DNA from 2 places in the Shewanella sp. SG44-6 genome. Region 1 is predicted to be linked to the other one. Evidence: predicted binding sites of a transcription regulator. Region 1 holds the regulator's gene; the other holds the start of a gene.

Region 1 (9,053 bases):
AACGGCTTGATTTCTTTATCCGTTAGCTCTATTTCTTGTGTTTTTGTATTATTAACGACTGCTTTAGGCTCAATATCACTAATTGCCTGACGAACACGTTCAGCGCTATTTTTGATCTGTTGCGATAAATCTGTTTCAGCACTAGGTGTAGATACTGCTGATAATAATTTTTCAAGCGCCAGTTTATCTACACTGGTTGTCGGCTGGGCATAATCCCACTGGCTCGCAACAACAGATGAAATCTTAGACAAAGTTGGTGGTGAATAATGAGCTGATGAAGATGCGGCTATTGTGGTGGTATCAGCCAGCTTGTCCTCGATAATATTTAGCGATTTAGTAGTAATATTATTAGCAGGATTCACAGGAATCGACTCTGACGATTCCTGTAGTAAAAGACTGAAATAATCAAAAACAGTTTCATCAACCGATTTTGACATGGTTAAACTCCTGAGAAAATAAAAAATCCAGCAGACGATTGTAAGCTTTTACACCTCGGCTACTGGCTGAATAATGTGATGCTGGTAAATGAGCCAAGCTTGCATCTCTAAATTTAGTGTCCACAGGAATCACATCACTTGGCCAAAGTGATGAACCATATTTATCCTGCAAAAATTGTAGTGCGATAGGTGAGGCTTTAGTTCGCTTGTCATACATAGTCGGTAATACTGTGAAGCTATATCGTGTTTTCTTGGAGCGCCCCATGATTTCCATGGTTTTCACCATACGTTCAAGGCCTTTTATGGCTAAAAACTCAGTCTGAACCGGTATAATAATGTGATGACTTGCAGCTAATGCATTAACCATTAGCACCCCTAAAACAGGTGGGCAGTCAATGATAGCCACATCATATTTATCTTCAAGTAGCGCCAATAAATTGCGCAACACCAAGCCCATACCTTCCTGATGACCTAAGGATCTATCCAGTGTTGCTAACGCCATATTAGCAGCAATAATATCCAGTCCCTCTATTTGAGTAGGGATGACATTCTGTAATATAAACTCTTGAGTCAGTGTCTGGTGATTCAAAAAGACATCATAAAGCGAACATGGCACTTCATCTGAATCAATACCTAAGTAATAACCCAATGAAGCATGAGGATCAGTATCAATCATAAGCACTCGTTGACCACGCTTAACCAATGCTCCGGCTAAACTGGCTACTGTGGTTGTTTTACCGACACCACCTTTTTGATTCGCTACCGTCCATACTTTCAAAAAAAGCCTCTCAACTCATTATAATGATGCTGTTATGGAATATTGACTACTGCTTGTGTTGTGTATCATCACGGGTTGTTACACGGATCCCACCGTTAGGTAAACGGATCACCTTAACCCCTTGAGCATCTTCTGACACTATGATTTCTTGATTATTGCCTTCACTAACAACTTCGGGATGCTTAAGTTTAGTGGGCTGATCGTCATCTAAAGCTCCAGGTCCAAACAACACACTTTTAGCTTGCTCTTGTCCTGCGGACGCAACAATTGCTTGAGTTTGTTCAGGATGCTGAGTTAACCAATTAGCAATATTAGCAGCTTGCTCCTCAGGAACCATCAAAAGTACTTGAGAGTCGGTTAAACGAGCCACATCTTGCTTTAATAGTGTTATCTTTTTATTCGCATCAACATACAAACCCGCTAGTACTAAGATGGCAATAAAACACAGAAAAAAAACCAGCATGTGCTTAGTCTGTAAGGAATAACTCGACTTAGCCACGACTAGACTCTTTTAAAATAGCTTCAGCAATATTATCCAACGAAATAGAGTGAGTCGAGATACCAGCAGATGCTACAGCTTGTGGCATACCATATACCACGCAGCTTGCTTCATCCTGCGCCCAAATAGTGGCACCAACAGACTTTAACATTCTAGCCCCTTCTCTACCGTCGGCCCCCATCCCAGTCAACACTACAGCCAAAACATCTCCACCAAAAGCTTTAGATGCAGACGCAAAAGTAATATCTACACTTGGCTTATAATTCATTTCAGGGGTACCAGGAACAACTTTAAGTCTACCTGTAATACCATTTCGCTCAACCATAAGCTGCATACCACCGGGCGCTAAATAAGCGCATCCAGGGCGCATAACATCCCCATTTTCAGCCTCTTTTACATCAATTTTACACAATGTATTTAAACGTGCTGCAAATGCAGGAGTAAATGCTGCAGGCATGTGCTGGATCAATACAATTGGATGAGGATAATTAGCAGGAAAAGCGGTTAATACTTTCTGCAAAGCCACTGGTCCACCAGTTGAAGTCCCGATAAGTAATACTTTGTATTGTTTACCACTAGCCCGAATAGACGATATTGATGAACTCGTGTTATTTGGAGTATGGCGATCGGGAGATGCACTAGAGTGGGTTGCCGCAGGCGTTGGAGTTAAACCGCTGCTAAATGGACGACGAGATGAATAGGTATCCGAAGCGGAAACCGATGTTTTACGAGGTTCAGGTGATGATGAAGTCGATAATGAACTTGATGCTGAACTTGGGCGATATACTCTGCGTCGCCCCAAAGCTTTAATTCGCTGCTGCAGTAACAGTATTGCATCGTCTTTATTGGTCGCAATATCTTCAAAGCGTTTTGGTAAAAAATCTAATGCGCCGGCTTCTAACGCATCAAGTGTCGCTTTGGCACCATCATGAGTTAATGATGAAAACATTAAAATTGGAGTGGGGTTAGTAGCCATGATTTCACGCACAGCAGTAATACCATCCATCACTGGCATTTCAATGTCCATGGTAATGACTTGAGGCTTTAACTTTGCAGCCATTTCAACAGCTTCTTTACCGTTAACAGCAACAGCAACGACTTCGAGATCAGGATCTTTATTAACAATCTCACTGACTCGACGTCGAAAAAAGCTAGAATCATCTACAACTAATACTTTTATGGCCATTGAATTCCTTAAATAATGGAACTTTTTTTATTTTTTGCTTTTGGCGTAATGTTTCAGTAGTCCTGGCACATCTAAAATAAGTGCAATACCACCATCTGATGTAATTGTTGCCCCCGCCATTCCTGGCGTACCTTGTAACATACTGCCAAGTGGTTTGATGACAACTTCTTCTTGCCCAATTAATGCATCAACAACGAAACCGATTTGCATCGTACCAAGTTGAACAATCACAACATGGCCATGCTTCTTATCACCATGCTTAAATGTCGATTTCTTACTGTGCAACCAATGTTCTAGATAAAATAATGGCACGGCTTTATTACGGAAAATAACCGTTAATTGACCATCGACAATATTGGTTTTGGTTAAATCTAAATTAAATATCTCATTAACACTCGATAATGGCAGAGCGAAAACTTGATTAGACACATCAACCATCAAGGTTGGCATGATAGCCAAGGTTAACGGCACTTTAATTTCAAGTGTGGTGCCCTTACCTTTCATCGAATCAATGTAGACAGTACCATTGAGTTGATTTATGCGGGTTTTCACCACATCCATACCCACACCACGGCCTGAAATGTCTGAGATTTCAACTTTAGTTGAAAACCCTGGAGCGAAAATCAGATTATACGCTTCGTTATCAGTCATTCTCGAGGCGGCATCTTCATCGAGCACACCACGACTTATCGCAATTTGTTTTAGCTTTTCAGGATCCATGCCAGCGCCATCATCCTCAATTTTCAGCAGGATGTGATCACCTTCTTGGCTAGCCGATAAGGTAATAGTACCGGTTCGGGATTTACCATTTGCTTCACGAGTCACCGGCATTTCAATACCGTGGTCGACTGAGTTTCTCACTAAGTGGACCAAAGGATCGGCTAAAGCCTCAACTAAATTTTTATCAAGATCGGTGTCTTCACCAATCATCACTAAATCAATTTCTTTATTTAATGTACGCGCTAAATCTCGAACAACCCGTGGGAAACGACCAAATACTTTCTTGATAGGTTGCATGCGCGTCTTCATCACCGCACCTTGTAAATCAGCGGTCACCAAATCAAGGTTAGCAAGTGCTTTTGACATTTCCTCGTCTTCACGATTAATGCCTAAGCTCACCAGTCGATTACGGACTAATACCAATTCACCAACCATATTCATGATTTGATCTAAACGAGCGGTATCTACGCGAACTGTGGTTTCACCTTGTGGCACAGACGACGCTTTGACTGGGGCTTTATCTGCTAAGGGTTCAACTTTTGGCACAACGGCTGGAGTCGATGGCATAACTGGCTTAGCAACTGGAGTCGGAGCGGGTTTTGCTGCCGGTGGAGGAGTAACCACTTTAGCAGATTCTGCAGCAACCGGAGTTGATTGCACTTTCGCTACTGGGGCAGTGCCTTTACCGTGTAATTCATCTAAAAGACGTTCAAACTCATCGTCGGTGATTTCATCTGAGTCTACTGCGGGTTGAGCAACTGGTGTACTTGCAGGTTTAGCGGCAACCACTGGTTCGTCTTTGGCTTTAAATGAACCTGAGCCGTGTAACTCATCTAAGAGTGCTTCAAATTCGTCATCGGTAATTTCGTCACTGCTTTTTGCTGGTGCTGGTTTTGAGTCAATATTGTCTTTCTTTATTGCAGAAGATTTAGATGCAACAGGACTGTTACCTGAACCGTGTAAGGCATCAAGCAAGGCTTCAAATTCTAACTCATCAATTTCATCAATGCTGCCAGAATCAGACGTTTCTGCCGTAAAAGAACTCACATCTTCAATAACTTCAGGCTCGTTAACCTCAACTACATTTTCGATAGGTTCAAGTTCTGCAGCCGACATCTCTGAGGGTAATGGCGCACCTGAGCTTAATAATTTGAGTTTCGCAAGTAGCATTGGATCGGCAGGGTCTTGTTCTTGTCCCTGTTGAGTTTGAGCAAACATTGTATTAATGGCGTCGACCGCTTGCAAAATAATATCCATTAATTCTGCATTTACGCCACGTTTTCCGGTGCGCAATAAATCGAACGTATTTTCAGCTTCATGACACACGTCAACCATCGGCTTTAAGCTTAAAAAACCAGCTCCGCCTTTGACAGTATGAAATCCACGGAAAATAGCATTAAGTAAATCACTGTCATCAGGATTATTTTCAAGGGCAACTAGCTGCTCTTGTAGAAGCTCTAAAATCTCACCAGCTTCAATTAAAAAGTCCTGGAGTATCTCTTCATCAACATCAAAGGACATTAAATTGACTCCTAATTAGAAACCCAGACTTGATAGCAGATCGTCTACTTCATCCTGACCTGTCACCACATCTTCACGCAGTTCTGCATTCATGATGGGGCCTTCTGCTTCTATTTTATTATCGTTTATCGTTGGCGATGACTCAGTAATATGATCACCAAACACCGTTAGCATTGAAACTAAATTACTTTCTACTTCACGAACTAAATCAATCACTCGACGGATCATTTGGCCAGTTAAGTCTTGGAAGTCTTGCGCCATTAAAATTTGATTTAATAGCTCTCGAAGACGATTACAATCATTTTCACTGTGTAACATAAACTGCTGAACATCATGGCAAAGTGATTTAAACTCACCCAACTCGATGTCACGACGCATCAATTTATCCCACATTGGCGTTACTGATTGAATATTACTGATAATGGTATCGGCCAAAGGTAGACATTCTTCAACTGCATCCATGGTTTTATTAGCAGCTTGCTCTGTCATATCGATAACGTAGTTTAATCTTTCTTTAGCATCCGGAATTTCGGTATTGGCTAATTCAGATAAACGGTTATCAATTTGAAAATCTTTTAATGCACTATGAAGTTGTCGAGTTAACTTACCCACTTCTTCAAAAAGCTCACGCTGCAATGGTGTAGCAAGCTCCCTGATGACGTCATCAGCTTTATCTTGCTGACCTAAGGTAAGCAATTCAACAAGTTCTTGGGCCTGTTCGAGAGTGATTAACCCCGATATTGATGCCTGCATGACTTATCCTTGCTTATGCGAGTCGTTCAAAGATTTTATCTAACTTTTCTTTTAACGTTGCGGCGGTGAAAGGCTTTACCACATAACCATTTACCCCAGCTTGCGCTGCAGCAATAATTTGTTCACGCTTGGCTTCTGCGGTTACCATCAATACGGGTAAATGCTTTAACGAATCATCTGCACGGATTGCTCTAAGTAAATCAATACCTTGCATTCCAGGCATGTTCCAGTCTGTTACTACAAAATCAAAATCGCCTTTTTGTAACATAGGTAGGGCTGTTGAGCCATCATCTGCTTCTTGGGTATTATTAAATCCCAAATCTCGCAACAAGTTCTTAATGATACGCCTCATTGTTGAAAAATCGTCAACAATAAGAATCTTCATATTCTTGTCCAAGGTTTCCTCCGGTGAGCTGACACTCGTTTGCTCTAAATAAGTTATTATTCTTGTGTCCAATGCTTGAGTTTAGCTTTTAATCTGAGCATTGCCTGACTTAATATCTGGCTTACACGCGATTCACTAACATCAAGGATGGCACCGATTTCTTTTAAATTTAATGCTTCGTTGTAATATAACGACAACACTAACGCATCTCTTTCTGGCAATGTCTTAATTGCTTCAACCAATGCAGATTGGAATTGAATTTCAGCAAGCGAGTCAAAGGCCTCATCTGGCGATTCATTATCTGTGATTAACACATCTTGCGAAACACCAAGATCTTCTATGCCTATGATTTTACCAACAGAAACATCATTTAAGATATGATGGTACTCATCGAGCGACATTTCAAGCTTTTCAGCAATTTCAGTATCATAAGCATCACGACCAAGCTGTTGCTCTAATTCATCAATTACTTGTGCAACTCGACGATTATTACGGTGAACTGAGCGTGGAACCCAATCACCACGACGAATTTCATCTATCATCGCTCCACGAATTCTAATGCCAGCAAAAGTTTCAAACTTAGCACCTTTGCTGTTATCAAATTTTGATGAGGCCTCAAGCAACCCCATCATTCCAGCTTGTAACAGGTCATCAAGTTGCACCGATGCTGGTAATCTTGCCAGCATATGATGAGCAATTCTTTTTACCAACGGTGCATACTGTTCAATGATAGACGTTTTGTTATCGAACTGAGTATACGCTGCGGCTTTATTCACCCGTTCTTCCTTCTTGTATCGGCTTACGTTGTACAAGACGTTCAACAAAAAATTCTAAATGACCACCGGGTTGCTGTGGCACAGGCCAAGTCATAATTTTATTGGCTAATCCGTGGTAAGCAATGGCTGAAGGTGATTTAGGATAAGCCTCAACGACTAGTTTTTGTTTACGAACTGCTTTACGTAAATTCTCATCAAAGGGAATGGTTGCCACCAACTCCAATGCAACATCTAGAAATCTATCTGTCACTTTACTGAGTTTAGCAAATAATTCCATACCTTCTCGTAAACTACGTACCATATTTGCCACAATTTTGAAGTGGAACACACCATGTTCACGACTTAGTATCTTAATTAACGCATAAGCATCGGTAATCGATGTTGGTTCGTCACAAACCACAATTAATACATCTTGTGATGCACGAGAAAAACTCAGCACCATATCTGATATACCGGCAGCAGTATCAACAATTAAAATATCAAACTGAGTCCGCATTTCACTAAATGCACGGATCAAGCCGGCATGTTGTGCTGGTGTCAATTCAACCATCGCTTGTGAACCTGATGTAGCAGGAACAATACCGATACCTTTGGGTCCGCGTACAATGATGTCATCTAATTCGGCATCACCTGACAAAACATGAGATAAATTTTTCTCAGCACGTATCCCGAGCATCACATCGACATTGGCTAAACCTAAATCGGCATCAAGTACTAATACACGTTTGCCCTTTTCGGCTAATGCTACCGCAGTATTAATTGACACACTTGTTTTACCAACTCCGCCTTTACCACCGGATACGGCAATTACTTTAACTTTATCGTTATTTGGATGATTCATCATACGTAAACCACTTGCTTGATCCCGAGTCATATCTTTACTCAAATGCATAGGCTGTGTCATTAGACCACACTGTGTCTTGTGATAATTGTTGTTCAGTTTCATTTAACGCCGCGAGAGCTTTCTTGGCTAGCTCTAGTGTATCTGCGACTTTCATGTCCTCAGGAACACGTTGACCGTCAGTAACATAGCTTAATGGTAACTCATTTTGAATCAATACGCTCAATGCACCTGCAATTGATATTGATTCATCTAATTTTGTTAAAATCGCACCCGCTAATGGAATACGTTTAAAATGTTCTACAGCATCTTGTAAGACACGGCGCTGGCCTGTCGCTGACAAGACTAAGTAACTCCGAATGGGGATCCTACTATTTGCCGTCAAATTATCAAGTTGCTGATATAAGCGCATATCTCGCTGCCCCATACCGGCGGTATCGATTAATACTAACTTACGATTCCTAAATTGATAAAGAATTTGTTCTAATTCGGCTAAATCATGTGCTTGCTTCACCGGACAGCCCATTATTTTGCCATAAGTTGCTAATTGCTCATAGGCACCAATACGATAATGATCTGTGGTAATCAATGCCACCTGCTCGGGGCCATGATGGGCAGCAAATCGAGCTGCTATTTTAGCTAAAGAAGTCGTCTTACCTACACCTGTTGGGCCAACAAAAGCGACCACACCACCACGTTTGACAATATCATCACCTTGGTTATCGAGTAAGTTAGCTAAGCTTTGCGGTAGCGCTCTTACCAAGTCGGCTGGCGTATAATGTTGACTCAATCCTGCTAGTTTAGCAGCAACTGCAGGAGAAAACTCTGCGGCAATCAATTTACTTTCAAGCATAGCACCAACTGGATCGGTACGCTTTTTTTGGTCTTTCATTAACGATGACACTTGATGAGTCAATAAGTTACGTAATGAAGCCATTTCTTCACGTAACGCGTCCATATCATCAGATTGATTTCTATTGGTTTTTTTAGCGTGTTCAGGCGCGACCGGCGCTTTTAACGTCGATGTAGGCTTAGCTGTCTTTGCCCCTTGTAATTGACGCGCCCACTCAGGTAATTCAGGTTCATCTTGGCGAACAGACATCTGTTGTTTCATGCGATTATGCTGTTTTTCAAGCAATGCTTGAAGAGAATCTGCT
Region 2 (3,180 bases), on a different contig from region 1:
TTTGGCGAATGGTGTGCATCTGTTCGCGACGATCAGTGAGTATTTTGTGTGGATAAGCTTGATGGCCTACGTCCCAAATTAATCGATCGAATGGGGTATTGTAGACGTAATGAAGTGCCACAGTTAATTCAACTGTGCCTAAGCCAGAAGCGAAATGTCCGCTAGAAATACCAACAGACTGAAGTAAGAACTGTCTGAGTTCATCAGACACTTGTGGAAGTAAACCTTGAGGTAACTTCCTCAATTCTTCTGGTGTATTAGCTTTTGCTAGTACTGGGAATTTAGAAATATCGAAGCTCATAGCGAGATTGTCTGACTCTTTATTATAATCTTCGCTCAATAATGTAGTGGGCGAAGTCTGCAATTAACTGGCTATTGTATGGTAATTTAGTCAGCGCTGATAGTGCATCTTGTATTAGTTGTTCTGCACAGGCTTTGGCACCATCGAGACCAAGTAGTTTCGGAAAAGTGCTTTTATTCGATTGCTGATCGCTGCCTTGGGGTTTTCCTAGCTCTTCAGTGCTTGCGGTGATATCTAAAATATCATCCTGAACTTGAAAAGCTAATCCAAGCGTGTGAGCGTATTTCATCATGAGTTGATAGTGCTCATCGGGTATATCTGCAGCAATCAACGCGAGCTCTACGGCACAAGTAATCAACGCACCGGTTTTTTTATTATGTAATTCGGTTAATCTTTCTATATTGATACTGTGATCGGTAGCACTAAGATCAATTGCTTGTCCACCACACATGCCCTGGTACCCAGAGGCTTTGGCAAGTGCTCTCACCATGGCGATTTGCTGCTTTGGGTGTAAGTCATTGCTCGGAGCGGTGATAATTTCAAACGCTAATGTTTGAAGTGCGTCTCCAGCAAGAATTGCAGTGGCTTCATTAAAGGCAACATGTACCGTGGGTTGACCACGACGAAGTGCGTCGTTGTCCATAGCCGGTAAGTCATCATGTATTAAAGAATATGCATGAATACATTCAATGGCTGCGGCAGCTTTATCCAGCGCATTGATATTGACACCCAGCATATCACCGACACTGTAGACCAAAAATGGTCTAATGCGTTTACCGCCTAATAATGCCCCATGCAGCATGGCTGCTTTTAAATCTGGGGCGGCATCATCAAGCAAAGTTAAATGCTCGTTAAGAGTAACATTAACGCGCTTTTGGTATGTTGTTATCGCTTCAGCTAACACGTATCAAGACCTATTATTTAATACACACTCTGTGACGATTATTCACTTTCAACAGTGAATGGCACAAATTCAGCATCATCTTCATTTAGTAATATAGAGACTTTTTGCTGTGCTTGTTCAAGTTTTGCTTGGCTTTGTCTGACTAACTTAATACCACGCTCAAATTGTTTAAGCGCGTCATCCAGAGACACTTCGCCTTGCTCTAAATGAGCAACAATGGTTTCAAGTTCAGTTAATGATTGTTCAAAACTGAGGTTTTCTGGTTTTTTTGCCACAATTAATATTCCTTTCATTACGCGAGTGACAAGGTATATCAGCCCAGCGTATCGGTCAAATACAGTCGCTGGATATTTGCTCAACAGCACGCTTTGTTATTGAATTTTGTTTAGAATGTGCAAAAACAAGCTAAACTTGAGCCGAGTTTGTCCGATAACAAGTCATAATTTAAAATTGATAGCATAAAATAGTATTGAAACTGTTGCTGTAATACATAACGATGGGCAATATAGTTAAGCAACAATATGCCCCGTTGTTCAGGTTATACAGTATGTGCTCACAGCACGATAAAGCGGCACAAATAGGCAGCGCAATGACTGCGATTGAGGAGAGGTTGTGGATTTAGCTACCCTAATAGGTATTATTGGTGCTTTTGCATTTATTATTGGTGCGATGGTGACTAGTGGTGGTATCGGATTATTTATCGATGTACCGTCAATTTTGATTGTTGTTGCTGGCTCATTATTTGTTGTGATGATGAAATTTAACCTAAAACAATTTTTAGGTTCGATAAAGATTGGCATGAAAGCCTTCATGTTCAAATTAGACAAACCTGAAGATTTAATCGAACAAGCTGTCACCATGGCTGATGCAGCCCGTAAAGGGGGCTTCTTAGCATTAGAAGAGGCGGTTATAACTAACAGCTTTATGCAGAAAGCTGTCGATATGTTGGTTGATGGCCATGATGGCGATGTCGTGCGTAATGCGCTAGAAAAAGACATTACCTTGACAGAAGAGCGGCATAAAACCGGTATTGGCATTTTTAAAGCTATGGGTGATGTAGCCCCTGCAATGGGAATGATTGGTACACTTGTCGGCTTGGTGGCGATGTTATCTAACATGGATGATCCTAAATCCATTGGGCCATCAATGGCGGTCGCTTTGTTAACGACACTTTATGGCGCAGTGATCGCCAACATGATCGCTATCCCAATGGCGGATAAATTATCATTACGTATGAACGAAGAATTGCTTAATCGTAATCTTATTATGGATGCGGTATTAGCTATTCAAGATGGACAAAATCCACGGGTGATCGAAGGCTTCCTGAAGAATTATTTGGCTGAAAAATTAAGAAAAATCGATACAACGGACGGAGAGTAACTCATGGCTAAGGCCAAGTGTGATTGTCCACCAGCAGGCGCCCCCATGTGGCTTGCCACCTTTGCAGACTTAATGTCATTGCTTATGTGCTTCTTCGTGTTGTTATTAGCGTTCTCTGAAATGGACGTGATGAAATTTAAGCAGATTGCCGGTTCAATGAAGTATGCATTTGGGGTACAAAACAAAGTTGAAGTAAAAGATATCCCCAAAGGCACCTCTGTTATTGCATTGGAATTTCGCCCTGGTCGACCCGATCCCACGCCTATTGAGATCATTAATCAACAGACTAATGAAATGACTCAACCAACCATAGAATATCAGGCCGGTGAAGATGACAATGCTGGTGGAACCCAAAAACAAAGCGGTGAACAGCGTGGCGGTAATGCCGCAGCAACAGCGCAGCAAGAAGCTGAAGCTGTTAAAAAAGATGCTGCATCTTCACAAGAAAATATTAACGAGCAAGTTAAGAAAATGGCTGAAAAGCTTAATGAAGAAATCGTCGATGGTGCGATTGAAATTGAGTCTTTAGGTCAGCAAATTATTATCCGTATTCGTGAAAAAGGCTCGTTTGCATCTGGTTCTGGCTTTTTACAAC

Evidence for each region. Region 1 encodes FliA, which starts transcription of late flagellar genes. Its sites were predicted from a motif close to CTAAAGNTNNNNNNNNNNNNGCCGATA; they were not measured.
Region 2: a site for FliA is predicted at 1,611-1,637, ahead of pomA (flagellar motor protein PomA). Genes of this name have one in related genera too.

The regions. Positions count from the first base shown of each region.
Region 1 is NZ_JACJER010000019.1:4,624-13,676, reverse strand. Features, by position in the region: gene H5185_RS05470 (chemotaxis protein CheW) at 1-437, opposite strand, end outside; gene H5185_RS05465 (ParA family protein) at 421-1,215, opposite strand; gene H5185_RS05460 (membrane anchored protein in chemotaxis locus) at 1,262-1,714, opposite strand; gene H5185_RS05455 (chemotaxis response regulator protein-glutamate methylesterase) at 1,707-2,900, opposite strand; gene H5185_RS05450 (chemotaxis protein CheA) at 2,928-5,141, opposite strand; gene H5185_RS05445 (protein phosphatase CheZ) at 5,157-5,894, opposite strand; gene cheY (chemotaxis response regulator CheY) at 5,908-6,291, opposite strand; gene H5185_RS05435 (RNA polymerase sigma factor FliA) at 6,336-7,055, opposite strand; gene H5185_RS05430 (MinD/ParA family protein) at 7,048-7,929, opposite strand; gene flhF (flagellar biosynthesis protein FlhF) at 7,934-9,053, opposite strand, start outside.
Region 2 is NZ_JACJER010000040.1:20,687-23,866, reverse strand. Features, by position in the region: gene dxs (1-deoxy-D-xylulose-5-phosphate synthase) at 1-301, opposite strand, end outside; gene ispA ((2E,6E)-farnesyl diphosphate synthase) at 324-1,205, opposite strand; gene xseB (exodeoxyribonuclease VII small subunit) at 1,244-1,480, opposite strand; gene pomA (flagellar motor protein PomA) at 1,818-2,585, shown strand; gene H5185_RS09335 (flagellar motor protein MotB) at 2,589-3,180, shown strand, end outside.